Regions from separate parts of the Serratia sp. KH_031 genome, predicted to be linked through region 3. Evidence: predicted binding sites of a transcription regulator. Region 3 holds the regulator's gene; each other region holds the start of a gene.
The links. The regulator PurR, encoded in region 3, represses purine synthesis genes. The targets are predictions, from matches to a motif close to CANGCAAACGTTTGCNTG.
Positions count from the first base shown of each region.

Region 1: AC3ISQ_RS02125 (NCS2 family permease) is a predicted target of PurR. The motif match lies at 7,794-7,811, and genes of this name have one in related genera.
Region 2: purT (formate-dependent phosphoribosylglycinamide formyltransferase) is a predicted target of PurR. The motif match lies at 3,821-3,838, and genes of this name have one in related genera.

Region 1 is NZ_CM174496.1:474,979-485,235, forward strand. It holds gene AC3ISQ_RS02090 (type I secretion system permease/ATPase) at 31-2,364, shown strand; gene AC3ISQ_RS02095 (HlyD family type I secretion periplasmic adaptor subunit) at 2,364-3,599, shown strand; gene AC3ISQ_RS02100 (TolC family protein) at 3,613-5,415, shown strand; gene AC3ISQ_RS02105 (response regulator) at 5,469-6,215, shown strand; gene bhsA (multiple stress resistance protein BhsA) at 6,270-6,530, opposite strand; gene AC3ISQ_RS02115 (lipocalin-like domain-containing protein) at 6,742-7,188, shown strand; gene AC3ISQ_RS02120 (VOC family protein) at 7,223-7,639, shown strand; gene AC3ISQ_RS02125 (NCS2 family permease) at 7,926-9,287, shown strand; gene AC3ISQ_RS02130 (Na+/H+ antiporter) at 9,462-10,257, shown strand, end outside.
Region 2 is NZ_CM174496.1:2,785,942-2,796,198, reverse strand. It holds gene pabB (aminodeoxychorismate synthase component 1) at 1-829, opposite strand, end outside; gene AC3ISQ_RS12615 (glycosyltransferase) at 1,211-2,218, shown strand; gene AC3ISQ_RS12610 (YoaH family protein) at 2,306-2,542, shown strand; gene purT (formate-dependent phosphoribosylglycinamide formyltransferase) at 2,586-3,764, opposite strand; gene dbpA (ATP-dependent RNA helicase DbpA) at 4,052-5,434, shown strand; gene AC3ISQ_RS12595 (YebG family protein) at 5,519-5,842, shown strand; gene yqfB (N(4)-acetylcytidine aminohydrolase) at 5,882-6,190, shown strand; gene yebF (protein YebF) at 6,240-6,596, shown strand; gene AC3ISQ_RS12580 (tellurite resistance TerB family protein) at 6,762-7,412, shown strand; gene AC3ISQ_RS12575 (S9 family peptidase) at 7,482-9,515, shown strand; gene pip (prolyl aminopeptidase) at 10,006-10,257, shown strand, end outside.
Region 3 is NZ_CM174496.1:2,284,505-2,294,761, forward strand. It holds gene cfa (cyclopropane fatty acyl phospholipid synthase) at 1-1,058, opposite strand, end outside; gene punC (purine nucleoside transporter PunC) at 1,404-2,609, opposite strand; gene punR (DNA-binding transcriptional activator PunR) at 2,731-3,672, shown strand; gene purR (HTH-type transcriptional repressor PurR) at 3,669-4,694, opposite strand; gene cydH (cytochrome bd-I oxidase subunit CydH) at 5,020-5,109, shown strand; gene sodB (superoxide dismutase [Fe]) at 5,172-5,750, opposite strand; gene AC3ISQ_RS10285 (C40 family peptidase) at 5,990-6,817, opposite strand; gene AC3ISQ_RS10290 (Grx4 family monothiol glutaredoxin) at 7,208-7,555, shown strand; gene rnt (ribonuclease T) at 7,613-8,266, opposite strand; gene gloA (lactoylglutathione lyase) at 8,367-8,774, opposite strand; gene idi (isopentenyl-diphosphate Delta-isomerase) at 9,157-9,705, shown strand; gene dxs (1-deoxy-D-xylulose-5-phosphate synthase) at 9,723-10,257, shown strand, end outside.

The DNA of each region.
Region 1 (10,257 bases), 1.8 Mb from region 3:
AATCGAATTAACGATAGAGAGATGTGGTGAATGAACGCAACAGAATCTGATAACCAACAGCAGGAGCTGCAGTCGCAGGCGCGAGTACAAACGCGCATTGATGACTCGTTGCTGCAAAGCGTGAGCTGGCTTTGTCAGCATTACGGCTTAGGGCGCAGTTTTGATGCGCTGACCGCAGGCTTGCCTAAAGATGTCTTTCTTTCCCCTTCGCTGGCGCTGACCTCGCTGGAAAGTGCGGGTATCACCGGTGGTTTGGTTGAGCGCAGCCTGTGGGATATTCCTCAACAAATCCTGCCAGTGATTTTGGTGCGTAAAGGCTCTGGCGGTTGCATTTTGCTGGATCGCGTGCGTAAGAAAAACGCCGAAGACAAGATGACCTATTTCTACCAGATCATCTTGCCTGAAGTCAGCGACAAGCCGGTCGAGATTGAACACGCCGAAATCAGCGAGTGGTACAGCGGTTTTGCCATCATGGCGAAACCCACTGCGAAAGTGGATCGTCGCGTAGAAGAAGGTTTGCCAGAGAAGCAAAAGCACTGGCTGTTCAGCACTCTTTGGCGCTATCGCCGCTATTACCGCAGTGCGGCGGTTGCCTCAGTGCTGATCAACGTGCTGGCGCTGGCGAGCATCTTCTTCACCATGAACGTCTATGACCGCGTGATCCCGAACCAAGCGTTTGTCACGCTGTGGTCTTTGGCGGTGGGCGTTACCGTAGCAATGTTGTTCGAAGCGTTGACGCGTTTTGTCCGTGCGCACTTGCTAGACACCGCCGGTAAAAAAGCGGATCTGATCGTCGGTAGCATTCTGTTCCGCCAAGCGATTGCGGTACGCATGGAACACAAACCGGCGTCTTCTGGCACCTTTGCTAACCAACTGCGTGAATTTGAATCCCTGCGCGATTTCGTGTCATCAGCCACACTGGCTGCGCTGGCCGACTTGCCGTTCGTACTGCTGTTCGTTGGGGTGATCTTTATGATCAGCGGCCCACTCGGCTTCGTGCCGTTATTGATGCTGCCGCTGATCATCATTATCAGCGTCATTATTCAATGGCCGCTGGCGAAGATCATGAAAGAGAACATGCGTGATGCGGCGCTGAAACAGGGCGTGTTGATTGAATCCATCGAAGGCATGGAAACCCTGAAAGCCACCAATGGTCAGGCGCATATGCAACGCCGCTGGCAGAATTTCAGTGCCTTGCAAGCGGATAGCGGCTCGAAATCCAAACGTTATTCAACGTTGGCGACCACGGCCGTGACTTTTCTCCAGCAGTTCCAGACGGTGATGCTGATCCTGATTGGCGTTTACATGATTGACGCGGGCGATCTCACCATGGGTGGATTGATCGGTACCGTGATGTTGGCAGGCCGTGCGACTGGTCCGTTGGGGCAGGTGATTGGTTTGGCAACGCGCTATCAATCTTCGAAAGCGGCACTGGGTTCGTTGAACAAGCTGATGGAAATGCCGACCGATCGCGACAGCGAGCAAGAGTACATCGCTAACCCGACGCTGAAAGGTGATATCTCTCTGAAAGGTGTCGGTTTCTCTTACCCGGCACCTCCGATGCAGCCAAACCCGGAAATCCTCAAAAATATCAATATTGAAGTTAAAGCCGGTGAACGTGTCGCCATCCTCGGCTCAATCGGTAGCGGTAAATCCACGTTGCTGCGCTTGATGGCGCGTTTATATCAGCCGACGGCGGGGCAGTTATTTACCGACGGTCTGGATGTGAACCAAATCGATCCCGCTGACTGGCGGCGTCATATTGGCTTCGTGAGTCAGGAGTCACGGCTGTTCTTCGGCACCTTGCGCGAAAACGTGATGCTCGGTCTGCCGGATGCGGCACCGAATGAGTTTCTGCGCGTATTGCGTCTGACCGGGTTGGATCAGATAGCCGCTCGTCACCCGCTCGGCATCAATCTGCCGGTGGGGGAGAACGGCTGCAGTCTGTCAGGCGGGCAACGTCAATTAGTGTCGTTGGCACGTACCTTGTTGAGCCGCCCGGAAGTGTTGCTGCTCGATGAACCGACCAGCGCCATGGACTCGCAAACAGAACAGCAATTCCTCAAGCATCTGCATATGGCGACAGAAGGGCAGACGTTGGTGGTGGTTACCCATCGCCCGTCGCTGTTGGCGCTGGTGGATCGCATCATCGTGATTGATAGCGGCAAAGTCGCGCTGGATGGTCCGAAAGAAACGGTTCTGGCGCGTTTGAGCGGGCAGCCAGTGCCGCCAGCCAAAACCGGTCAAGTGAGCACCGCAGCACAACAACCCGCCGCGAATACGCCGTCCAAACCTGTGGCCCCGGTGGTCACGCGCAAAGCGCCAGAGCAGGACACGGCTAACGATATTGAGGTCTCTGCATAATGGCTAACTTATTACGTCGTAAACCCAAACTGTCAGCGGCAGATGCTGACTTTATGAATGACATCCAGTCTTCACTGCTCAGCCAGCGTACGCCAGGTTCACGTCTGGTGCTGTGGATCGTGTTGATGGTATTAGGAGCTGGCCTCACTTGGGCTCATTTCGCGCGAGTGGAAGAGATCACCAAAGGTGAAGCGAAGATTATTTCGAAAAGTCGCGAACAGATTATTCAGAGCCTAGAAGGCGGCATCTTGGCGGAGATGAATGTCCGCGAAGGTGATGAGGTTCAACGGGGGCAAATATTGCTGAAAATCGACCCGACGCGTGCGCAAGCCAGCTACCGCGAAGCGTTGAACAAAGTGGTGGGCTTGAAAGCCACTATCGCCCGCTTGCGTGCGGAAGCTTATAACCAGCCGCTGAAGTTTGATGACGAACAAGTCAGTAAGGATAAAACCGTCATCGAACAGGAAACCAAAGCCTATCAGGCACGTAAACGCGCGCTGGATGACTCGGTTAACGCCTTGCATCGCAGCTATGAACTGTCGATGCGTGAGATTCGCTTGGCAGAACCGCTGGCAGCTCGTGGTTTGCTCTCCGAAGTCGAACTGTTGCGTATGCGCCGTCAGGCCAATGAAATTCAATCGCAGATCGTTGAGCGCCGTAACCGTTATCAGGCCGATGCCAACTCCGAGCTGAACAAGCTGGAGCTGGAGCTGGCGCAGACCAGTGAAAACCTGATCGGGCGTGCTGATGTGATGGAGCGAACCACTATTACGGCTCCGGTGAAAGGGACGGTAAAAAATATTCGCTTTAACACCATTGGCGGCGTGATTCAGCCGGGTGAGCACATCCTTGAAATTGTGCCATTGGAAGATCAATTGTTGGTTGAGGCGAAAATCCGTCCGTCAGACGTGGCATTCCTCCACCCCGGATTGCCCGCGACGGTGAAAATCACCGCTTATGACTATGCCATTTACGGCGGCCTGAAAGGGAGCGTGGAATTCATTAGCCCGGACACCTTGAAAGACGATGCCAAAGCGGCGGCGGGACGCCCGGATGACACCTATTACCGCGTGATGGTGCTGACTGAAACCAGTTCACTGGAAGCTGGTGGTAAGTCGTTACCGATTATCCCTGGGATGATCGCCTCGGTAGAGATTCGTACCGGTGAGAAAACCATTCTTGATTACCTGTTGAAGCCGGTAATGAAAGCCCGTGAAGCGTTCCGTGAACGTTAATTGAGATAGTGTGATGAAACAGATTAAAAGTTCACGACGTTTGCTGTCGCTGCTGGTGGGATCGCTGCTGGCATTAGAAAGTGGTGGCCTGCGGGCTGATAGTGATGATGAATTGTTGATGTTTGTCGAGGTGAGTAAAGGCAATAGCATTCCGACTCAACCGAGCGTGGCGCCAGCACCTGCACCTGCACCTGCACCTGTAGCGCCTGCGCCTGTGGTATCAGAACCCGAGCCTGTGGCAGCAACGCGTCTGACTCCGATGCCAACGCCAGTTGTAGTGGCACCACCGACAGCGCCAAGGATTTCTCCTGAACCACTATTGCAGCATCCGGTGACTACGGTGTCGGTTCCTTCCGATCAACGGATGTTGTCTTCGGAAGTGAAAACACCGCCGTCAGCACCGATTCGTCAGGCAGCGGCACCCACGTTAGTGACGCCGCGTAGTACGGTCACGGAAAAAAAAGCGGAGAGCGAAGTCCCGTACTTCAGTGCCGCACCGTCAGCGCAACCCGTCGCTGAACCGGAATTAACGCCAATGCCTAAATATACGGCGGCGCCGCCATCACAAATCATCACTCGTGGTAGCCCGGGTGAGATGGAGCTGCGAAATATTTTCTTCCGCGCGGTGATGACTGCGCTGGAGCGCAGCCCGCTGGTTCGTAGTGCGCAGTTGCAAGTTGATGCCGCCAAAGAGGACGTGAGTAACGCCAAAGGGCAGCGCTGGCCACAGGTGGATGTGACTTCAAGCTCCCGTCGTTATGAGTTTGGTAAAGGCAATCGTACAGCCAGCGACAGCAATATGCCTTCATTTGGTGTCAATATCGCCACTAACTTGATCGATTTTGGTCAAACCAGTAACACTATAAAAAGTAAAGAGTTCTCGGTCAAAGCGGCTGATTATCAAGAAAGCGCACAGGTAGAGGATTTGGCTTGGCAGGTGAGTAGTGAGCTGGTGGAGTTGAGTAAGCAGCGCCTGATCATTGATATGAGTAAGCAGTATGTTGCACGTATGCAGGAACTGGTGACGATGTTGAGTGGCATTGTGGAGGCTGACCCCGGACGTCGTAGCGAATTGACGCAGGCAACGGGGCGTCTTTTGCAGGCTCAATCAGCATTGGATGGTGCGGTTGCGAAGGCGCGAGATACTGAGATCCAACTTTATCGTTTGTTGGGTGAAACTCGGGTGCCGTTGCCACCGGCGATGCAATGGCAACTAAAACCATCGCAACTGGATGCGTTGCTGGCTCAAGTGGATAGGCATCCTACTTTGCAACAAGCACAGGCTCAGGCACAGGCGGCATTTTCCGAAGCGGATGCGCTGAAATCGTCCTCGTTACCGAAGATCAACTGGGTGGTCAGTAAAGACACCGGAAAGGATGATTTCGGCCGTGAGCAGTCGTGGCAAACCGGTATTAATGTCAGTTGGGGTTTGTTCCGCGGAGGTTCGGCTCGTGCCGCCGAGCAAGCGGCTGCGCAGCGAGCGGCCGCGATGCGTGAACAATCTGAAGAACAGCGCGACGATCTGCAACAGCGTGTACGTGCTGCCGATCAGGATGCACGCTCGATGCTGCAACGTGCCGATCTCTACCGTAATTTGACCAAGGAATCCGATCGTATTCGCCTCGACTTCTTTGATCAGTGGTATCACCTCGGTAAGCGTACATTGTTGGACGTGCTGAGTTCCGAGTCGGATTACTACAATAACCGTGTGGCGGAAGTGACTAATCGTTTTGATGGTTATAGCGCTATTTTTCGTGGTTATGCGAGTGCGGGCCAATTGATGGGTTGGCTACAGAATTCACCTTCTAGAAGTTAATAATTTGTATAAACCCTCTGTTTTTACAGAGGGAGTTTTAGGAAATTATCAAGATGTCAACTTACCCAATTAAACTAGCAGTGCTAGATGATCATCCTATTATTCACTATTCTTTTAAAATTATGTTTGAAAGTGAGAAGGATATCGAAGTTATTGGAAGTTTTAATCACAGTAACGAATTATTTGATTGGTTACTCAATAACAAATGCGATGTGCTGGTGCTGGATTATATATTGCCAGATGATAAATTAGATGGGTTGTCATTAGTTAAGATATTATTAACGCAATATCCAGAATTAACGATCTTATTGTCTTCTTCAATGGATAGCATTGCCGTTATCCGTACTGCTTTGATGATGGGTGTTAAGGGGTATATCTCTAAGCGTGATGGCCCAGCGGAGTATGTTGATGCGATTCGCCTGCTTGCACATGGCCAACGTTATATACCGAGACATGTTTCTGCTACGTTGATCAATCCTCCAAAGCGTAAACGCGGTAATATTGTCGTGAGAGATCTTCCCAATTGGCAGGTAACGAAATTACTGACGCCGAGTGAAGTTGAAGTGATTTATTATTTCCTTACCGGTATGAGTATCAATGATATTGCCGAGCGACTCAATCGTAACCGTAAAACAGTGAGCGGGCAAAAGCAAACGGCGAAAAAAAAGCTAGGTGCTAACAGCGACTTTGAATTGATTAAATATAGAGATGTTTTGTTTAACCAATATAATGAAGCTATGGTTAATCAGCAAGATTTCTCTTCGATGTCTATGGATGTAAAAAATAACGACACGTTATAATAACGTGTCGATGTGATAAATATCATAGGAACTCTGATATTGGCATTGTAGGTATTAGTTGAAAATTTCAGCCGTGCCGTACAGTTTGTTTTGGCCACCCGCAGAGATGATGCGGTAAGAGTTCGCACCCGATGCGGCAGCTTTGCTCGCCAGTTCATTTTCCAAAGCACTCAGGTTGGTTGCACCGCTGACAGAAACGACACCAATTTTTTGTGCATCGGCTGCCGGCTGGCTAGTGATTTGGTCAGCGGCAACGCTGGCGAAAGAAGCGGTAGTTAACAGCACGGCGGTAGCAAAAATTTTGATGTTTTTCATGATTCAATCCTCAGGGTATTTATTAGATGGAAGGTTGTTGCCTCCCGATGTGTTGAATAATGCAACAACGAATCGGAAGATAAAATCGGAGAGTTTTGAGTATTTCAATCAAATTATTTGATGGTTAATTCGACGGCAAAATACGACCCGTTGGCGCCCATTCCGATCCGCCGCTACCCTTTAATCTGGGTTTCTAAATGGAGGGCGTGTGATGACAACGAATAAATTTGTCGGTAGCTGGTCGTTGGTTTCTTCTTCATTCAAGCGGGAAGATGGTTCGGTCACTTACCCTTTAGGTGAGAAAGTGCTAGGGCGTATCAACTACGAAGCGAATGGCACTATGGCGGCGCAGCTTTACAGCACCACACGCCCTAAATTTGCCACTGAAGATCCTTCCCAAGGAACCAACGACGATATCCGTTCCGCTTTTATCGGGATGATTTGTTATTTTGGTCAGTACCATATCGATGAAGAGAAACAACGCATAACCCATCAGGTGGAGGGATGTTCATTTCCTAACTGGATTGAAAGCCGACAAGTGCGCTTTTACAGTTTTCTCGATGATAAGCTGATCTTGCGCACCCCGCCGATGCAATTCGGTAATGGAGTGCAAATTGGTGAGTTGGTGTGGCAACGCATTGGTGGTGCCACTTCCTAAACTTAATAGATTGTTTTTTAAGCGGAGATAACTCATGACACAACAAATTTTTGTTAATCTGCCAGTTGCGGATCTTGATAAATCCATTCAGTTTTTTACTGCGCTGGGTTTTACATTTAACAAACAATTTACTGATGAAACCGCGACTTGCATGGTAATCAGTGAAACCATTTATGCGATGTTGCTAACTCATGAAAAGTTTAACTATTTCTCACCAAACAGTGAGATTTGCGACACGACAAAAGCCAATGAAGTGCTGATTTGCCTGTCGCAACCTAATCGGGCTGCGGTGGATGATTTAGTGGCGAAGGCTAAAGCTGCCGGTGGGAGCACTTATAAAGAACCACAGGACTACGGCTTTATGTACGGACATAGTTTTAAGGATTTGGACGGTCACGCTTGGGAGCTGATGTATATGGATATGGAGGCCATATCAAAACAAGGATCTTAACCGCATCAGGAATGATTCTGTCATTTTGGGCGGTTGAACCGCCCAAATGTTTTGCATACTTTGCCGCTATCTTTAGTTGATTAGTGCCTATCTATAACGAGATAATCGTTTGCCTACGATAAACCACCATAAAATCACCCGTACCTCGCGATGAGAGTTAAACGTTTGCCTTTTTCGTAACCCACGATTTGTTGCGAAGCGGAAGGATAGGGAAGCGAACGTGACGGAAACGATTCCGTAATGACCACGCACAGGCGGAAAATTGAAACACAGGGGACAGAGCACTATGTCGAACTCTCAAGCAAACAACGCCGCTAAATCAGCGAGCGGGCTTGATGGCTATTTTAAAATCTCAGCGCGCGGCAGCAGCGTGCGACAAGAAGTGGTGGCGGGTTTAACTACCTTCTTGGCGATGGTCTATTCGGTGATTGTGGTGCCGAGCATGCTGGGCAAAGCCGGTTTCCCTCCGACGGCAGTCTTTGTCGCCACTTGCTTAGTTGCTGGTTTGGGTTCCCTACTGATGGGGCTGTGGGCGAATCTGCCGATGGCGATCGGTTGTGCTATTTCACTGACTGCATTTACCGCATTCAGTTTGGTGCTGGGGCAACATATCAGTATTCCGGTCGCCTTGGGCGCGGTGTTCCTGATGGGTATCCTGTTCACGGTGATCTCGGTAACAGGCATTCGTTCTTGGATTTTGCGTAACCTGCCGATGGGCGTGGCGCACGGCACCGGTATTGGTATCGGTCTGTTCCTGTTGCTGATTGCCGCTAACGGTGTCGGTTTGGTGGTGAAGAATCCATTAGACGGCTTGCCAGTGGCGCTGGGCGCTTTCACCTCATTCCCGGTAGTGATGACGTTGCTGGGGCTGGCGGTGATTTTCGGCTTGGAGAAACTGCGCGTACCGGGCGGCATTCTGCTGGTGATTATTGCTATCTCGGTGATTGGTTTGATCTTCGATCCGGCGGTGAAATACCAAGGGTTGTTCGCGATGCCAAGTTTGGCCGATGCCGATGGTAAATCGCTGATTTTCAGCCTAGATATTATGGGCGCGTTGCAGCCAGTGGTGCTGCCAAGCGTGTTGGCGCTGGTGATGACCGCCGTGTTTGATGCGACGGGGACTATCCGCGCGGTGGCTGGGCAAGCCAACTTGCTGGATAAAGACGGCCAAATCATCAACGGGGGTAAAGCGCTGACGTCTGACTCCCTGAGCAGCGTGTTCTCTGGCTTGGTGGGTGCGGCTCCGGCGGCGGTATACATCGAGTCTGCTGCGGGTACGGCTGCCGGTGGTAAAACCGGTTTGACCGCGACCGTCGTCGGTATTTTGTTCCTGATGATTCTGTTCCTGTCGCCGTTGTCTTATCTGGTTCCGATCTACGCGACGGCGCCGGCGTTGATGTACGTGGGCTTACTGATGCTGAGCAACGTGACCAAACTGGATTTCGACGATTTCGTTGATGCGATGTCTGGCCTGTTATGTGCGGTATTCATCGTGCTGACCTGTAATATCGTCACCGGTATCATGCTGGGCTTTAGCTCATTGGTCGTAGGCCGCATCTTCTCCGGTGAATGGCGTAAGCTGAATATCGGCACCGTATTGATCGCTATCGCGTTAGTGGCGTTTTATGCGGGTGGCTGGGCTATCTAACGACTTGCTCTATAAGGCTCGGTATCGCCGAGCCTTGCTTTTCCTCCCCAGATCCCTCTCGAATTGCTGTGTCGTTTTTTGAAAGGCACAACAAGCTTTAATCGTTGTAAAAAAAATGATCTACTATCGGGCATACTCGGGCGACGAGCTTTAACCCTAGAGTCTAAGGAAAGCATGGAAATCTTTTTTACAATCCTCATTTTAATTTTGGTGGTCTCTTTGTCTGGTGTGGTGACACGTATGTTGCCGTTCCAAGTGCCGCTACCATTAATGCAAATTGCCATCGGAGCTTTGCTGGCTTGGCCGCATTTTGGTCTGCATGTCGATTTCGATCCTGAACTGTTTTTGGTGTTGTTTATCCCGCCGCTGCTGTTTGCTGACGGTTGGAAAACCCCAACGCGTGAGTTTCTTCACCATGGGCGCGAGATCTTGGGATTGGCGCTGATGCTGGTGTTGATCACCGTAGTTGGGGTTGGTTATCTGATCTATGCGATGGTACCGAGCATTCCGCTGGTGGCCGCTTTTGCGTTGGCGGCGGTGTTGTCACCGACCGATGCTGTGGCGTTGGGCGGCATTGTCGGCAAAGGGCGTATTCCCAAGTCGATTATGGGCGTGTTGGAAGGGGAAGCGTTGATGAACGACGCTTCGGGCTTGGTCTCGTTGAAATTCGCCATCGCGGTGGCGATGGGCACCATGATCTTTACCGTCGGCGGTGCGACGCTGGAGTTCCTGAAAGTGGCGATCGGCGGTTTGTTGGCCGGTGTCGCTGTAACTTGGACGTACAGTAAATCGTTGCGCGTGATGAGCCGTTGGAGCGGTGACGATCCGGCGACTCAAATTGTGTTGCTGTTGCTTTTGCCGTTTGCGTCTTACCTGATTGCTGAACACATTGGCGTTTCTGGCATTTTAGCAGCGGTGGCAGCGGGGATGACCATCAGTCAGTCCGGTGTGATCCGCAATGCACCTTTAG
Region 2 (10,257 bases), 500 kb from region 3:
AGGTGCCTTTAATCGGGCGGGTCTGAATCTGTTGATTTTCCAACCACAGGAAGCGTTCCGGCGATACGCTAAGAACGGCATTTTCCGGCAGGCGCAGAAAAGCAGAGAACGGAGCGCGATTGCTGGCGCTTAATTGGCAAAAGGCTTGCCATTCGTCCCCTTGATAATGGGCGGAGAAGCGTTGCGCCAAGTTGATCTGATAGCAATCACCGCTGCGCAGATAGTCTTGAATTCGGCGGAATTTTTCACCATATTGCTCGCGGTTCATATTCGCTTGCCAGTGACTGGTCAATGCGAAGGCTGATTGCGGTTTCGCCTGCTGCTGATTCAACCATTGCCAGCGTTGTTCAACATCCGCATGGCTTAATAAAGTCAGCCGCTGTTGATGGTGATCGGCAATCAGCGCCCAATCGTAGATCCCTATCGCCATATCGGGCAGGGCGATATCTCTCTTAGCCACTTGCGGTAACGTTTCTACTCTACGCCCTAAGTCATAGCCGAACAGACCCAATGCACCGCCTTGGAATGGCAATTGTGGATTGCTCGTTGGCCGCAAGCCAAGGCTTTGCAACTGTTGTTGTAACAGTTGGAACGGATCGTCTTGCGAGTTAACCGTTGTGTTTTGTTGGTAGATTTCCGTGTTTTGCCCACGCGTCGTGAGCGTTGCACAAGGATCGGCAACCAGAATGTCAAAACGATTGTGAGAATGTTCGGCAAAGCCAGAATGCAGCAGCATCGCCCAAGGTTGTTGCGCGAGTGGCGTGAACAACTTCAATAGGGCATCGCGGTGGTAGGGCAGTGATTTAAGATTTGGGGCAGTTCCACTCATGGGCATCAATAAACCTGGCTGACGAGGGCAATTTCTGCCCGCTATTGTGCCACAATCCCCCGGTTGGCGCACCGCTTGCTTCGAAAGAGCAACGTACAACAGGTGCACACTGCTTAAACTAGCGTTAAATAATTTTTCGGTAGAAGCATTTTTTGCGTATTAAACTATACTCTGTTCTGTTTAAAATAATTATTCCTACACTAAGAAATAAACGAAGAAAGCAATAACTGTATTCAAAAAATATAAACTATTACGGTTAGTTTCTTGATGAAATTATTTTTTCTCTTTCCGCTGTTTTAACCCTTTACTTAATAGCATCTTTGGACAGCAAAACGTATTGATAAAATTCTATAAATTCACCTGTTTGTAAGAGTGTTGCTTATGTCGTTAATGTTGAGTGTTATTGTCCCGCTGCATAATGTAGGGGAACTGTTTATTCCGTTCCTTGAGTCCTTGCTGGCACAACGTGAGCAGCGATTGGAAGTGATCATTGTTAACGATGGTTCTACCGATGGCTCTGGTGATATTGCGCATCGTTACGCCGCTCAATATTCACATATCCATGTTATTGATCAGGTTAATTCTGGTGTTTCTAATGCACGTAATGCGGGGCTGGCGGTAGCAAAAGGGAAATATGTTGCTTTTCCAGACGCCGATGACTTACTGATGCCTGAAATGTATTCTACTTTGCTTGAACAGGCGGAAAAATATCAGCTTGATGTCACTCAATGTAACGGTGAACGTTATTTTACCCGCAGTAATACGTTGAGTGAAATTTTTCCTAAGGATCGCTTAAAAAGCACTGATGTGATAACCGGAGCTGATTGGCTAGAACGTGGATTAAAATCACGCAAGTTTATTCATGTGGTGTGGTTGGCCATTTATCGGTTGGATTTTATTAAACAATATCAACTCTATTTCGAACCGGGCTTACATCATCAAGATATTCCGTGGACCACGGAAGTCATGTTCAACGCAGAGCGAGTCAAATATATTAGCCAATCTTTGTATCACCAACGGGTTCACGATCAATCGATCAGCAACCGTAAACGCATCGGTAAGGCGAATGTGGAATACCAGCGTCACTACATGAAAATTGTGGAAATGTTGGTGAGCATGAATCAGCGTTACCACAACAAAATCAAAATCGTACCTGCATTCCATTGGCAGATTACCCGCGAAGCGTTGGGGATTTGCCACAGCATTCGTCGTGAACCGGAACTGGCGGCGCAGCAACAAATTACCGACGAATTCTATCAGCGTGGCATCGATAAAATGATGTTAAGCAATGCACGCGGTCTCCAGCAGGACTGGCATGTGATACTGTGGTTAAGCCGCTTGAGAAAATGGCACGGCGTTGGCGATTGTTCACAGCCCGCGGCGCAATAATATTCACAGCCAGCGGCGCAATAACAAACGTAGGGATATGTCTACTTAGCGCGTATAATCCCCCTCCATTTTGTTGGAGAGATTAACATGCTTGCAGGAATGCCATCATTGAGTCATCAGGAGCAGCAGGAAGCTGCCGATCGTATTCATCAACTCATGGAACAGGGCATGAGCAGTGGCGAAGCCATTGCGCTCGTGGCACAAGAAATCCGCGAAAAGCATCAGGGCGATCAGGTCGCGGTGATGTTTGATGAAGACGACGACGAAGAACAAGAACCGGTTGAGCAACCGGAAGATGACGAAGAAGAAGACGAAAATTATTGAGTACTGAGTGGAGGCACGCCGTGAAGCGTGCCTTTCTTGTCTCTTACCCCTGAACCTGAATAGCCGCTGCCGCTTGTTTCGCCAACTCTACCGCGTGTTCTGTGGTCTCTGCAGTGGCGAGCGCCACGCCCAAACGACGTGTACCGTTTATTTCCGGCTTGCCGAACAAACGCACTTGATTGAAACCTTGCAACGCAGATTCCAAGCCGCTGAAACGCACATCCGCACTGTTTAGTTGCGGTAAAATCACCGCCGAAGCAGACGGAGCAAACAGGCGAATTTTACCTATCGGTAAGCCGAGGAAGGCGCGGACGTGCAGCGCAAACTCGGACAGATCTTGCGAAATGAGTGTCACCATACCGGTATCGTGTGGACGTGGTGAAACTTCGCTGAAAATCACTTCATCACCACAGACAAACAGTTCGACGCCAAACAAACCATAACCGCCCAGAGCGTTCACCACTGTTGCCGCGATGTCCTGTGCACGCTCTAACGCCAGCGCCGACATTTGTTGGGGTTGCCAGGATTCGCGATAATCACCGTCTTCCTGACGATGCCCAATCGGTGCGCAGAAGTGAATGCCATCACAGGCGTTGATGGTCAACAACGTTATCTCGAAATCAAACTTGACCAAGCCTTCGACGATCACACGTCCGCCACCCGCACGGCCGCCTTGTTGAGCGTAATCCCACGCTGTCTGCAGTTGTTGTTCATTGCGGATCAGGCTTTGCCCTTTACCAGAAGAACTCATCACCGGCTTGATAATGCATGGATAACCAATATCTATGACCGCCTGCTGAAAAGCGTTTTCGCTATCGGCAAAACGGTAGCTTGAAGTGGGCAGTTTGAGCGTTTCGGCAGCCAAGCGGCGAATACCTTCACGGTTCATGGTAAGACGAGTGGCTTCAGCACAAGGCACCACGCGATGACCATTTTGCTCCAGCTCAACCAACATCGAGGTGGCGATGGCTTCAATTTCCGGCACGATATAATCAGGACGCTCCTGTTCGATTAACGCCTTCAATGCGGCACCATCTAGCATGTTGATCACATGGCTACGATGGGCAACATGCATCGCTGGGGCATCGGCATAGCGATCGACAGCAATCACTTCCAATCCCAAACGCTGACATTCGATGGCGACTTCTTTACCCAGTTCACCTGAACCCAACAACATAACGCGGGTAGCCGAAGGGCGTAGGGCGGTTCCAATGGTTAGCATGATTTCGTACCTGATTTGAGGATTAATGCGGTCTGATAAAGATGGCGCGCAGTATATACGAAATCGTTTGCGTAGGCAGCCAAACTGTTTTCCATACGACAAAATTGCCATCAGCGTTGAGTGAGCGCCAATGTTGTTGTTATCTAATTCACGACCAGAACCCGCGTTTTGCGGGTTTTTTTACGCCTGAAATCTGGAATCCCTGCTATCTCTGTTATTATCACCGCCTGATTCGGTGCCAACCTGTGGGCGCGCCGCCTTTCCATCTGCCATAAAGAGTTATTGCCGTGAGCACAGTTTCCTTTTCTTCCTTGCCGCTACCCGCCGAACAGTTGGCTAACCTCAACGAACTGGGGTATGCCGAAATGACACCGGTACAGGCCGCAGCGCTGCCTGCCATTTTGCAAGGGCGGGACGTTCGTGCCAAAGCCAAAACCGGTAGTGGTAAAACGGCGGCATTTGGTATTGGCCTGCTGGATAAAATCAATGTGGCGCAAGTGGCGACTCAGGCGCTGATCCTGTGTCCAACCCGCGAGCTGGCCGATCAGGTCAGTAAAGAGTTACGCCGTTTGGCACGTTTCACCCAGAACATCAAAATTTTGACCCTGTGCGGTGGTCAGCCAGTCGGGCCGCAGTTGGATTCACTGGTTCATGCACCGCATATCGTCGTCGGTACGCCGGGGCGTGTGCAGGAGCATCTGCGCAAAAAAACGCTGGTGCTGGATGAAATGAAAGTGCTGGTACTGGATGAAGCCGACCGCATGTTGGATATGGGGTTTGCCGACGATATTGATGATGTGATCAGCTACACACCACCGCAGCGCCAAACTTTGTTGTTTTCTGCCACTTATCCGCAAGGCATTGAACGAATCAGCGCACGTGTGCAGCGTGAGCCGCTAAATGTAGAACTGGATGGTGACGAAGAACAAACCACCATCGAACAGCGCTTCTATGAAACGACTCGCGATCAACGTCCTGCGCTATTGGTCGCGGTACTCCGTCATTATCAGCCATCTTCCTGCGTGGTGTTTTGTAATACCAAACGCGATTGCCAAACGGTATTTGAAGCATTAGAAGCCCGTGACATCAGCGTGTTGGCGTTGCATGGCGATCTTGAACAGCGTGATCGCGATCAGGTATTGGTCCGTTTTGCTAACCGCAGTTGCCGCGTGTTGGTCGCGACCGATGTCGCTGCGCGTGGCTTGGATATCAAAGATCTGGAGCTGGTGGTGAACTACGAACTGGCGTTTGATCCTGAAGTACATGTGCACCGCATTGGCCGTACGGGGCGCGCAGGGTTGAGCGGTTTGGCAATTAGCCTATGCACACCACAAGAAATGGCGCGTGTTCATGCCATTGAAGATGATTTGCAGATGACTATTAACTGGGCGCAGGTTTCTGAACTGAGCGGTGCGCCGAACACACCACTGGCGGCAGAAATGACCACGTTGTGCATCGACGGCGGACGCAAAGCCAAAATTCGCCCTGGTGATATTCTTGGCGCATTGACTGGGGATGCAGGGCTGACTGCTGCCGAAGTGGGTAAGATCGATATGTTCCCAGTGCATGCTTATGTGGCGATCGGCAAAGCCAGCGCACGCAAAGCGTTGCAACAGCTTCAACAGGGCAAAATCAAAGGCAAAAACTGCAAAGTGCGGTTGTTGAAATAATAATCCGGGAGCGCCTTGCTCCCGCCTATTGAATTATTTATACTGTATGAAAATACAGTATTTCAATCTTTGAGGAATGCACACATGGCTGTTGAAATAAAATATGTGGTGGTAAGAAACGGTGAGGAAAAAATGACTTTCGCAAATAAGAAAGAAGCCGATGCCTACGACAAAATGCTGGATATGGCCGATAGCTTAGGCGAGTGGTTACAGCAGGCTCCGCTAGAGTTGGACGAAGAACAACGCGAACGGTTGGGGTTCTTCCTGGCGGAAAACAAAGAGGCCTTATCACAAATCCTACGTGGTAACGCGCCGCAAGATTCGGTGAAAAAACCAGCCAAGCTCAAAGTAGAAAAATCCGATGCTAACGTAAAAGAGGGATCTGCATCAGAAAAGCAAGCTGCATAATACGTTATGTTGCAGTATTGTGATTAAAAAGGATCTAAAATGCTCCGTGAAATAACCTTCTTCAGCCGCTTCGAAAAAGACATCTTGGCTGGACGCAAGACGATTACTATCCGGGATTTCAGTGAATCTCACTTTAAGCCCGGTGAGGTATTACATGTTAGCCGTAACGAAGACGGTCAGCACTTCTGTGATATTAAAGTGTCGTCAGTGGAACAGGTACGTCTGGATGATTTGACCGGCCAGCATGCCAAGCAAGAAAACATGTCGCTCGAAGACTTGAAGAAGGTGATTAAGGAAATCTACCCAGGGCTGGATCAACTGTTTGTCATTACCTTTACTAAACTGTGATCCCTGACTATATCTCCTTGGGTAGAAAGAATAATAACTCGGAGGAAATATGAAAAAGACAGGATTGGCTTTGGCCTTGTTGGCAATGATGGGTTTGGCAAACAACGCACTTGCGCAGGAACAGCAGCCGCGTACTGCGACAATAACGAAATGCTTGGGCATGAAATCGGATGACGTTGGAGCACAGGTAAAGCGTGACTTCCTGCAAAATCGTATCCCACGTTGGGAAGCTGACAAAAAAGTGCTCGGTAGTGACACCATTGCTTGGGTGAGCCCAACAGCCATCACGGGTAAAGACGACGTTTGGCAGGTGCCGCTAACAGTACGCGGTAGCAAAGCGCAGAAAACCTATGACGTGACCCTGGATTGTCAGAAAGGTGAAATTACCTACAACGGCCCACAATAAATTCTCGAATAGCCCAGCGATGCTGGGCTTTTTGCCCTATCGCCCTCACAACATCCCACACAATTTTTCCTCTCCATACATTAATTGACAAAAGAACCCTTATTCTTGAAAGCTGACTGGCGTTCACGGTTGAGCGCTGCGATTCTGCATTGAAAGGGGCAAATGATGAAAAATAACTGGATGCAGCAAATTCAATCTCTGCTGGGGCAAAAAGGCGGGGGAAGTAGCACCGAAGGACTGGGGAAATTGTTGGCTCCGACCGCATTAGGCGGTTTGGTAGGGGCGCTGTTGGTGAATAAATCGTCGCGCAAAATGGTGACTAAATATGGAACCAATGCGTTGATTATTGGTGGCAGTGCAGCTATCGGCGCGGTGTTGTGGAACAAATATAAGCAGCAAGTCAAAGATGCACATCAAGATGAACCGCAGTTCGGCGTGCAGAATACCGCCGTGGATTTGCGCGCCAAACGACTGGTGCAGGCACTAGTCTTCGCTGCCAAGAGCGATGGCCATATTGATGCTGATGAAAAGCGTGCTATCGATCATAGCCTGGAACAACTACAGGTCGGTGAGGAAGCACAGGTTTGGGTGCAAGAAGCCATCGATCAGCCGCTGAACCCAGACCTGATAGCCAAAAGCGTGAAAAACGAAGAAGAAGCGCTGGAAGTCTATTACCTGAGCTGCATGGTGATCGACGTCGATCACTTCATGGAGCGTGGCTATCTCGACGCCTTGGCGCAATCGTTGAAGATCCCGGCGGATGTGAAGCAGGGCATCGAAAACGACGTCAGCGAGAAAAAGCGCGAACTGATTTAAGCACTCGCTTGTTAAGCCGGGGGGGAACGTGCCACTCTTATATCATCTCTATAAACGGATGATGTATTAATGATGACACCCCCTAAGGCAGAAAAACGTCCTTACCCGATCACCACTCACGGTGATACCCGCGTTGATGATTATTACTGGTTACGTGACGATGACCGTACCGATGCGCAGGTTCTTGCCTATCTCACCGCAGAAAATGCCTTTACCGACTCCGAGTTGAAACCACAACAAGTGTTGCGTGAAACTTTGTACGAAGAAATGGTGGCGCGCATCCCTCAACAAGAGCATTCGGTACCTTACGTCAAGCATGGTTACCGCTATCAAACGCGTTACGAACCGGGCAATGAATACGCGCTGTATGTCCGTCAGTTAGAAACGGAAACTGAACAGTGGGAAACTCTGCACGATGGCAATCAACGTGCAGAAGGGCATGAGTTTTACACCTTAGGTGGATTAGAAGTCAGCCCGGACAACCATCAGCTAGCGGTAGCAGAGGATTTTCTATCGCGTCGCCAGTACGATATACGTTTCAAAAACCTGCAAGACGGCTCTTGGAGCGATGAAGTACTGGAGAACACCTCCGGTAATTTCGAGTGGGCAAATGATTCCGCCACCGTGTTCTACGTGCGTAAACACGCAAAAACGTTGCTGCCGTATCAGGTTTATCGTCATGTAGTGGGGAGCGATCCACAGCAGGATGTACTTATTTATGAAGAGCAAGACGATACCTTCTACGTCAGCCTAGAAAAAACCACTTCTGAACGTTATATCCTGATCCACCTAAGCAGCACGACGACCTCAGAAATCCTGCTGTTGGACGCTGACGATACGACCAGCACACCGCAGATGTTCTTATCGCGCCGCAAAGATCACGAATACGGTATTGACCATTACCACCAACATTTCTATATCCGCTCGAATAAAGATGGCAAAAACTTCGGTTTGTATCAGAGTGAGCAAGCGGATGAAGCGCATTGGCAGCAACTGATCGCCCCACGAACAGAAGTGATGTTGGAAGGTTTTAGCCTGTTCCGTGATTGGTTGGTGGTGGAAGAACGTCATCAAGGGTTGATTCAATTGCGTCAGATCCATTGGACGAGTGGTGAAGAGAAAGCTATCGCCTTTGATGACCCGACCTATACCACTTGGTTGGCCTATAACCCAGACCCTGAAACCGCGCTGTTGCGTTACGGTTATTCTTCCATGACCACACCGACCACTATGTATGAACTGAACATGGACAGCGGTGATCGCGTGCTGTTAAAGCAACAGGAAGTCAAAAACTTTACGCCGGAACATTACCGCAGTGAACGTGTGTGGGTGAAAGCGCGTGATGGTATCGAAGTGCCCGTTTCGTTGGTGTATCGCATCGACAGCTTTAGTAAAGGCGCAAATCCGTTGCTGATGTACGGTTATGGTTCTTACGGCAGCAGTATCGATCCTGCTTTTAGCGGCAGTCGCCTTAGTCTGTTAGATCGCGGTTTTGTGTTCGTATTGGCGCATATTCGTGGTGGCGGTGAGTTAGGGCAGTTGTGGTATGAAGACGGCAAACTGTTCAAAAAGCAAAACACCTTCAATGATTTTATTGATGTGACCGAAAGCCTGATTGCACAAGGTTATGGCGACAACAAGAAAGTCTTCGCGATGGGCGGTAGCGCTGGTGGCTTGTTGATGGGCGCAGTGATTAACCAAGCGCCACAGTTGTTCCATGGCGTGGTGGCACAGGTGCCATTTGTTGATGTGGTTACGACCATGTTGGACGACTCAATCCCGTTGACCACGGGTGAATATGACGAGTGGGGTAACCCGAACGAACAGGCGTATTACGACTACATCAAGCAATACAGTCCTTACGACCAAGTAAAAGCGCAGGATTACCCGCATCTGCTGGTAACGACCGGTTTGCATGATTCTCAAGTGCAGTATTGGGAACCGGCCAAATGGGTGGCGAAACTGCGTGAACTGAAAACGAACAATCGTCAGTTGTTGTTGTATACCGACATGGATGCGGGGCACGGTGGTAAATCCGGTCGTTTCAAAGCCTATGAGGATATTGCGCTGGAATATGCGTTTATCCTGACGTTGGCAGAATAACGGCAACAAAAAACCCGCGTTCGCGCGGGTTTAATTACGTTCAAAAGCAGGTTGAACTATCTATTAGATAGATTAAGTCATCAGATAGATTATTCGTCAGACGGATGCACCTTTTTTGGCGCGTTTATCTGCACGTTTTTCTGCTGGAGTTTTCAACGGCTTCTTCTTCGCATTTTTCTTGCTATCCATTCCCTTACTCATGTTGGCCTCTCTTTACCTATGACTGGGTGGGTTGCTTAACCATTAACCATCTAAAGGTGAGTGAATGCAAGTGACAAAATGAAGAATCAATGCAACGGATTGTTAATCCGTTGGATTTTGTCTCATCAGCATCACGATTTTTCATCAGGATGTTGTAGCGAAAATCATCAATTCGTCGTCATTTTAAGCAAATGCAGATGGAACAACGATTTTTTGCGATTTTGACGTTGACCAGCTACAGGGCTTGGTCTTTGATTGAAAGCATCATTCACCAACAGACGGAAGCGCCATGGAACAATTACGCGGTTTGTACCCGCCATTAGAAGCGTATGACAGCGGTTGGTTGGATACCGGGGATGGTCACAAAATTTATTGGGAACTGAGCGGTAATCCGAACGGGAAACCGGCGGTATTTATCCACGGTGGGCCGGGCGGTGGTATTTCTCCCTACCATCGGCAGTTGTTTGATCCTGAGCTTTATAAGGTGATGTTGTTCGACCAACGTGGTTGTGGGCGTTCTAAACCTCATGCCAGCCTGGAT
Region 3 (10,257 bases):
GCATTCAGGTAATAACTGAACATGCGCTCGAAACGCTCGGAGTAATTATCGACCAGCTGTGGCCATGCCTGTTTAAAACGTTCGAGCCAAACCATCAACGTGCGATCGTAATCAGCACCGAAATTGTGCCAATCTTCCATCACAAAATGTCCTTCGCTGACATTGGCAATATGACGCACGGACGGTAAACATCCATTCGGGAAGATATATTTGTCGATCCACGGATCAACATGCATATCTGTCCGATTAGAGCCAATGGTATGCAACAGGAACAGACCGTCTGGTTTTAAATTACGTCCGACAACGTTGAAATACGTCGGGTAATTTTTCGGCCCTACATGTTCAAACATACCGACCGAAACGATACGGTCAAACTGACGGTGCAAATCGCGATAATCTTGCAGTAAGATCTCGACGTCCAATCCCGTACACCGTGCTTGCGCCAGCTTTTGCTGTTCAGCAGAGATGGTGACGCCGACCACGGAAACGCCGTAGTTTCTGGCTGCATATTCAGATAATCCGCCCCAACCACAGCCGATATCTAGCAACGTCATGCCCGGTTTTAACTGCAACTTCTCGCAGATCATCTGCAGTTTGGCTTCCTGCGCTTGCTCCAACGTCGTGGCATCTTTCCAAAAGCCGCAGGAATATTGCATGTGGCTGTCGAGCATTCGGGTAAACAGATCATTTCCCAGATCGTAATGCTCTTTACCGACGATCCAAGCACGTTTTTTCGATTGCAGATTGGTTAACCGTGCAGCGGCAACGCGTAGGATGTCTTTAAAGCGGTGGGGGATTTTTTTCTCTAACCCGGCAGCGACCACATGTTGGAAGAAAATATCCAACCGTTCACACTCCCACCAACCATCCATATAGCTTTCGCCTAACCCCAGAGAGCCCTCTTGGAGCACACGCTTAAAAAAATTGGGATTTTTGACCTGAATATCGAAGGGACGTGAGCCGTTAATTTCAATATTGGCCTGGCCGAGCAGTTCATAAACAATAGGGTACCATTGGTTATCTTGAATGCTCAGGTCTTCTATACACGATGAACTCATAGCTTCTCCACCACCTTTCTTCCGACTTTATGACCCGCCAGGAAAAAGCTTAGTCTATTTCTGCGGGCACATGCGTATACCTACGAGAACTGAGCCCGTGGCGTCCGATATCCGACATGAACAGAGGGAAAAGTTAAGAATGCTCCCTGAGCAATATACGCAGGGTAAACGCATTCTTAAATAAACCGTGATACGGCAAGCGTACACAGTGGCTACTTGTGATAAAAGTATTCTAAAAGTGTTATTTTGAAAGATCAGCTTTGAGTATATGCCTGCCGGAGTACTGACTCAACCGTAAATCGCACTGGGCAGACATATACATTAAGTGATTATTAATGCAGGTAATTATGACGCGGAGTTAGCATGCTCTTGCTGAGTTACCATTTTTGACTCAACCACTTTTCCCCGTTGGATAACATAACCCAACGCGGCTAAAACAACGGTAGAAACCATCACTGTTACCGTCGCCAATAAAGGTTGGGCGATAAAGGCTGAAACCACCATACTGGCGACGAAACACAGCCCCAACTGCAAAGTGTTCTGCAATGCGGCGGCTTTACCGGTACTTTTTGGGAATGGCATTAACGCGTTGGACACCAAAATAGGGTAGCTCGCACCGTTGACCAGAGCCATCAAACAGAATGGGATCAGCAATGTCGTCAAGGTTGGTTCAGTCATTACGGCGACCAGATATAATGCAACCATACTGATACCGTAAGAAACCAATAGCCATGGCAGTAATGCATTACCGTTGATGCGGCTCAATGCCATACGGCAGCCATAACCCCCCAACAGGAACGCCAGCGTTTGTGGTACATAGCTCAAACCGATATCACTCGGGCTATAACCCATTTCACCGAGGATAAACGGTGAACCCGTCAGCCAAGCGAAGAAACCGGCAGAACAGGCAGCAAAGACCATCACGTTGCCACTAAAGACTGGAGACTTCAGCAATTGCATAAAACTGATGTTGGATTTTCTCTCTGCTGCGGTCTGCTTTTTAGCGCTTTCTTTTAGCAGTAACGTCGGAACCATTAACAGAGCGGTGATCCCAAGCAACACGGCGAAAATGACGCGCCAGCTAAAGTGGTTCAACAACCAAGCACCTACCAGCGGAGCCAACGCTGGTGAAAGCGCAACCAACGGCATAATGGTTGCGAACATGCGGCTGGCTTTATCATCGCGGTAACGGTCAACAACGATCGCCTGCCAAGTTACTGCCGCAGAACACACGCCGATCGCTTGGACAAAACGCAGTGACCACAGTTGAACAGCGGTTTGTACCCACAGCATGCCCAAACAACCCACAGCGAACAGTGACAAACCGATTAACAGTACCGGTTTGCGGCCTAATTTATCGGAAAGCGGCCCCCACAACAGTTGTGCGAAAGCAAAACCTGCTAGGAAGATACTTAAGCTGGCGCTAATGGCTCCAGCAGAAATTTGCAGTTCCTTTTGCATCGCGCCGAAAGCAGGCAAATACATATCGGTGGCTAAGTACCCCAACATACTCAGCCCGGCAAGGTAAAACATGAATCCAAAGTTCTTCATTTGTTTCTCGTTAGAATTAATGGTGATGCAGGTTTGCGACGCGGCAGTGTATATGACTGGATCTTTGCTTGTGAAACGGTAATATTCGCACAGTGCTGTGAAAAAAATTGAAGGCAATATTATGTGGTCCGAATACTCGCTAGATGTTGTTGATGCCGTAGCGCGAACCGGTAGCTTTAGTGCCGCTGCGCAGGAATTACATCGTGTACCTTCCGCAGTCAGCTATACGGTACGCCAATTGGAACAATGGTTGGCCGTTCCGTTGTTTGAGCGACGCCATCGAGACGTTGAATTGACGCCTGCTGGCGCGCTATTCATCCAGGAATCACGTGCTGTTATCAAAAAAATGCTCGAAACACGTCGACAGTGTCAACAAGTGGCGAACGGTTGGCGTGGTCAATTGAAAATAGCGGTAGATATCATCGTTAAACCACAACGCAGCCGTCAACTGGTAGTGGATTTTTATCGCCAGTTTCCTGATGTGGAGCTGTTAATTCAGCCCGAAGTGTTTAACGGTGTTTGGGATGCGTTGGTCGATGGGCGAGCGGAAATGGCGATTGGCGCGACCCGAGCCGTGCCGGTTGGTGGCGGTTTTGCCTTCCGCGATATGGGATTTATGAATTGGTTGTGTGTGGCGAGCCCGCAACATCCATTGGCCGCGATAGCAGGGGAATTGCATGACAACCAATTGCGGCCTTACCCGGCATTAGTACTGGAAGACACGTCGCGCAATCTGCCAAAACGCGTGACTTGGACGTTAGATAACCAGCGACGTTTGATTGTCCCTGATTGGTCATCGGCGATAGATTGTCTACGTGGTGGTTTGTGTGTGGGGATGGTTCCGGCTCATTTGGTTCTGCCGTTGGTACAAAGTGGTGAGCTGGTGGCGTTGCAACTGGGTCAACCTTTTCCTCCGAGTTTGTGCTGTCTGACTTGGCAGCAGAATGCTCAATCACCGGCGATGGAATGGTTGTTGGAGTATTTGGGAGATAGCGAGACGTTAAATCAGGAGTGGTTTAATGAACGGGAGCCGGGGGAGATGCTCCCCCAACCTAACAATTAACGGCGGTAATCGATAAATGGGCCGTCGGTCACTGAACGACGCTCGACCAACTTAGGATGGACTTCGATCACCTGTGATTCTTCACGTTTGCTGATAATGCGATCCAGCAACATAGTAAAGGCCATTTCACCCAGACGTTCTTTGGGCTGATGAATTGTCGTCAGCGCTGGGGTGAAGTAGCGCGCATTGCGCACGTTGTCATACCCGATCACCGAAATATCTTGTGGTACGCGCAAACCCAACTCATCGGCGGCACAAATCGCGCCCATCGCCATAATGTCACCGCCGCAGAATACCGCGGTTGGGCGATGTTTTTGCGATAAAATTTGGTGCATGGCTTTGTAACCAGACTCCGGTTCGAAGTCACCCTGAACAATCCATTCGTCCCGCACTTCAATATGGGCTTCTTGCAGCGCCTTTAAAAAGCCCTGATGACGGCCACCGCCAGTGTTACGGGATAATTGGCCGGGAATTGCGCCAATGTCGCGATGACCACGTTCGATCAAATAACGACCGGCCAAGTAACCACCGGCAAAGGCGTTATCAATAATGGTATCGGTGAAATCGCCGCGCGCCGCGCCCCAGTCCATCACCACCATTGGGATATTGCGATAATCCTCCAGCATGCCGAGCAGTTGATCGGGATATTCCGAACACATCACCAACAGACCATCAACCCGCTTTTGTGCCAGCATTGCTAAATAAGCCCGCTGTTTGTCGAGGTTGTTGTGGGAGTTACACAGGATCAGCGTATAGCCTTTGCTGTAGCAGCTATTTTCAACCGCTTCGATCACTTCGGCAAAGTAAGGAGCTTCGCTGGAGGTTGCCAGCAAACCGATCGATTTAGTGTGGTTAACCTTCAGGCTACGTGCGACCGCGCTCGGTGAATAGTGCAGATCTTTAATCGCGGCCCAAACGGCAGTTTTGGTATCTTCGGCGACGAAACGGGTCTTATTGATAACGTGCGAAACGGTGGTGGTGGAAACGCCCGCGCGTTTGGCCACATCTTTGATCGTTGCCATGTAGAAAGTGACTCCTAAATCTACTTGCATGCAGCATGTAAATTGGTTGTTAATCGTTTGCCTACGTAAAACCTTCTCCAGAACAGCGAAAACTAAGTTTTTAGTGTTGAAGTCGCGAATCGCTTGACTGGGAGGGACATATTTGCCGGTACGCAGTTGTGAACTGCGAATTCTGTCGCAAATTGAGCAAAAGTGGAAGAGGTAATCCATATTATAAGTCGAGAAATGATCACAAGATTTTACCCGCGAACTGTGGGAAAATACTTCGACGTATAAATGCTGTGGATTCTACGCAGCTTATCGCTAATTCGATGAGGAGCTTTTAATGGATACCGATCTGAAAATGTCGTTGATCACTACCGTGTGTGCATTGGCGATGATCATTGCTTTCGCTTTTACTGCCGTGATGCATTAATTCATACCAGCAATAAAAAGGCGCAGCACTCAATTGGCTGCGCCCGATCATTTTCCCGCGATTTACGCCAGATTTTCTGCTACAAACTTCCAGTTTACCAATGCCCAGAAGTGATCCAGGTAGGTAGGGCGCGCATTGCGGTAGTCGATATAGTAAGCGTGTTCCCACACATCCACAGTCAACAGCGCTTTGTCTTCACCCGTCAGCGGGGTTGCCGCGTTAGAGGTGTTGACGATCGCCAGTGAGCCGTCGGCTTTTTTCACCAACCAAGTCCAGCCCGCACCGAAGTTACCGATGGCAGATTTGGTAAACGCCTCTTTGAATTCTGCGAAAGAACCGAAAGATTTGTTGATCGCATCTGCGACTGCGCCAGTAGGTTCACCGCCTGCGTTTGGTGCCAAGCAGTGCCAGTAGAACGTGTGGTTCCAAACTTGTGCTGCGTTATTGAACACACCACCGGTAGAGGTTTTGATGATCTCTTCCAGTGATTTGCCTTCGAACTCGCTACCTTTCACCAGATTGTTCAGGTTCACCACGTAGGCGTTGTGGTGCTTGCCATAGTGATACTCTAGAGTTTCTGCGGAAATGTGTGGTGCGAGAGCGTCTTTCGCATACGGTAATGCAGGTAATTCAAACGACATTGCTTTCTCCTTTATTTATATACAGCGCTATTGTTCCAGTGGCTTATCGCCAAGTTGGCGACAGGCAGGAAAACAGAATTGTTATAATATTTTTATGGATATTAATTTTAACAACTTTCTGGGTGAAAAAAAGGTTTAAAAAGGGCGGTTAGACTAATTGGTTAAAGCATCGGCAATGGTTTACAACATAAAGGGAAAAGGCTGGGTGGAGTGTCCAGCCTTGGAGGATTGTACGGGAATCAACGAATGGTTTTCGGCGTCATCACTCGGCGAGCACCGATATAGTGATCTTGCCAATAATCGTTATTCAACTGGCTGATACGGATATCTTCACCGGTACGTGGTGACTGGATAAATTTGCCGTCGCCGAGGTAAACCCCAACATGATCGGCGGTGCCACGATTGTTGATGCGAAAGAACACCAGATCGCCACGTTCCAATTCGCTTTTCTTGATCGGTGCCGCGTCGCGTAAATGGTACATCTCATTGGCGGTGCGTGGCATTTTGATTTTCACCAGATCTTTATAGGCGTAATAAATCAAGCCGCTACAGTCGAAACCGGTATTGGGTGAAGTGCCGCCCCAACGATAAGGTTTGCCCATTTGGTTCATCAACTTGGCCATTGCGGTTTGCTTGGCGCGCTGATAGCGCTTTTTGTGCGCAGGGCTAAGTTTCAGTGGCTTATCATTACCGGCCAGTTTGGCTGTTGCCATGCCAGCATCACGATGACGGCCATAACCTTTCTTGTAGCCTTTTTTCGGTGGCGTAACGTGGTTTTTAGCAACGCGGGTAGTTTTGGTTTTACTGGTTACCGTTTTTGCGGTTTTTACGCTCTTACTCTTCGTCACTTTTGCCGTTTTTGTGATCTTTTCTGGTGTGGTCGCTTTGGCTTTTTTGGTGGTTTTGGCAGTTTTGACGACTTTCTTTTTCTTGCGGTCATCCGGACGTACATCGTTGACATGACTCTTACGTTGTTCTGCAGCAACACGAGCCTGTGGCGCAGCATGCGCCAGATTAAAAAACAGCTGTGTAAACAACAGCACAAAAAGCGTCACAATCACACGCATGTCGACGTCACCAACCTTGGCTTTAGAACAGAAAAAGAATGAGGCACAGTATTCCCGAAATTCGCGATGTTAAACAGCGCAGAACACAAAAATATTAGGTCATTTTGTGAGAAAACGTTAATAACATTTTCTTAGATAGAAAATCAGGCATTTGACGTATGAAAAAACATCAAAAACAGCATCATAAAACATTAATGCTGAAACAGGGATCGCCAAATATGTTAGTGAAATGATCTGATCAAAAATGTTATTGTAGAGGTATGTTTTAAGCTGAACGTGTCGCTGGAATAAATCCCTGCAAAAGATGGTGTTTTCTTATCACAGTTTCAGCCGTTACAATACCTGCGTGATGTATGTTGTAGCCATAATATGGCCTGAGGAAGCAATAAAATGACGACGACGATTGAAAAAATTCAACAACAGATTTCTGGCAACCCGATTCTGTTGTACATGAAAGGCTCACCAAAACTGCCAAACTGTGGTTTCTCTGCTCAAGCGGTACAAGCATTGAGCGCCTGTGGTGAGCGTTTTGCTTATGTTGATATTCTGCAAAACCCGGATATTCGCGCAGAATTGCCGAAATACGCTAACTGGCCGACCTTCCCGCAACTGTGGGTTGATGGCGAGTTGGTCGGTGGCTGCGATATTATTATTGAGATGTATCAACGTGGTGAGTTGCAGCAGTTGATCAAAGAAACGGCTGCAAAATACCCAGCTAAAGAAGACCAACAGTCTTGATTTGAGTCGGTTAGATAATGAATCGGGCGGTTCCTGTAAAGGTACCGCCCGATTTTTTTATTCGACGTTTCCTTCTGGGGTCGCCAATGGCCAACCCCCCAGACGTTTCCAACGATTAACCAATTCGCAAAATAGTAGGGCGGTCTGCTCAGTATCGTACAGCGCGGAATGCGCTTGAGTACTGTCAAACTGCATCCCCGCTGCGATACAAGCTTTGGCTAACACCGTCTGCCCTAAAACCAAACCGCTTAAAGCTGCGGTATCAAAAGTCGCAAACGGGTGGAACGGGTTGCGTTTCAATCCTGCGCGCTCGGCGGCGTTCATTAGGAAACTGTGGTCAAAATTGGCGTTGTGCGCCACGATAATCGCCCGATTGCAGTTCTGCTCTTTCATCCCTTTACGGATGGCTTTGAAAATCTCATGCAGTGCGTTGTATTCACTGACCGCGCCACGCAGTGGGTTGTGCGGGTCGATACCGTTGAATGCGAGGGCTTCAGGTTGTAGATTCGCCCCTTCAAAAGGTTCTACGTGAAAATGTAGGGTTTCATCTTGTTGTAACCAACCTTCAGCATCCATCTTCAACGTAACAGCGGCGATTTCCAATAGTGCATCAGTTTTGGCATTGAAACCGGCGGTTTCTACGTCAATCACTACCGGGTAAAAACCACGAAAACGGCCACTCAGGGCGTTAAGATCACTTTTTTCGGCCATCAGTTTCTTATCTTCATCAAATTCAGCCGGTCATTATGACAAATTTCTTGTCAGGTTGCAGCGTGGATAAAAGTCAGGGCGCTAGAATGCGCCCTGTAACTCAGTTGCCGAGGCCGTGCCCAGCATGTTTGTTTTCGATCAGTTCAATTTTATAACCGTCTGGATCTTCTACAAAAGCAATCACCGTAGTGCCACCTTTGACCGGGCCAGCTTCACGAGTGACTTTGCCGCCGGCTTTGCGGATGTTGTCGCAGGTCGCCGCAACATCATCAACACCCAATGCCAAGTGTCCAAACGCAGTGCCCATGTCGTAGCTATCGACGCCCCAATTGTAGGTCAGCTCGATCACTGCACCTTCACTTTCATCACTATAGCCGACAAACGCCAGCGAGTATTTGTACTCGGTGTTTTCGCTGGTACGCAACAAACGCATGCCTAATACGTTGGTATAGAACTCGATGGAGCGTTGTAGTTCGCCGACGCGGAGCATGGTATGGAGTAGGCGCATAATTTCCTCTGATTGGCTGGCCGTATGAACGGCATGTATGAAGTGAGATGGGGCAGTATAACGTTGCCACCACAGTGATTTCAATGCGCTATCGCAGTGAAAATAGTGACGTTTCTTTGGTGACAATGTCACAATTAATTGTATTTAACTCAATATTTATTTATTTCACTGCGATATTAATTACCAGGCTAATTATAATGAGCTGTTGATAATTGTTTTGTTTTTATTAAATTTAATCGATTTTTATTTTACTGTTTTATAACGATAATCCTATTAATCGTAAAATTTCTCTTTCGTTAATTTGACAAAGTTTTTTTTTGTACTTTAGTAATATTGTTGTTTTATTTTATAACGCACGATTCTCTATTTAAAAGGTCATGATATGGAAGAGATGCTAATTCTTGTTGATGAAAATGATAAGTTTATCGGTTCTGAAAAGAAAATGCCGATTCACCAGCAAGGATTATTACATCGGGCGTTTTCGATATTTATATTTGATAGCAAAGGCAATTTGTTATTACAGCAACGTGCTTCGGGTAAATATCACTCTGCCGAACTGTGGACTAATAGTTGCTGCGGTCATCCGCGTGAGGGGGAAGAGACTTTGGAAGCGGCTCAGCGGCGCTTGCAGGAAGAAATGGGTTTTAAGTGCCCGTTGATCAGGGTCTCAAGCTTAATCTATTGCGCTGAAGTTCCTGGTGGTTTAACTGAAAACGAATATGACCATATTTACCTTGGATTATACAATGCTAACCCGCAGGTGAATCCTGATGAAGCAAAAGACTGGAAGTGGATGGATCTATATCAGCTTTATCAGCAAGTGAATCAACAGCCTGAGAATTTCACCATCTGGTTTCAAAGAATATTAAAAGATATCCCTTTGGAAAAATTTGAGCAGTGGCAGAAAGACCACTTGCGCAAAACGAATTAAAAGGTAGGTGTTTCCGTATGAATACCTTATTGGATTCTGTTCATTATCCGTCGGATTTGAAAGGTTTGTCGCAAGACGAATTGATTAAAACCGCCAGTGAGTTACGCCATTTTTTATTATCCAGCGTAGCGAAAACGGGTGGGCACTTGGCCGCGAACCTTGGCGTGGTGGAATTAACCCTCGCCTTACATTATGTATTTGATACGCCAAAGGATCGTATTGTTTGGGATGTCGGGCATCAATCTTATCCGCATAAAGTTATTACGGGGCGTCGCGAACAAATGGCGAAGTTACGTAAATCCGGCGGTATTTCCGGTTTCCCACGGCGCGATGAATCACCTTATGACGCTTTTGGCACCGCGCATTCCAGCACCTCAATTTCAGCGGTGTTGGGGATGGCATATGCCGCACGTTTGCAGGGGGAAGAGAGGCATTGCATCGCGGTTATCGGCGATGGAGCCCTGAGCGCGGGTTTGGCGTATGAGGCAATGAATAATGCCTCTCTGTGCCCGGATATGCGCCTGCTGGTGATCCTCAATGACAACGATATGT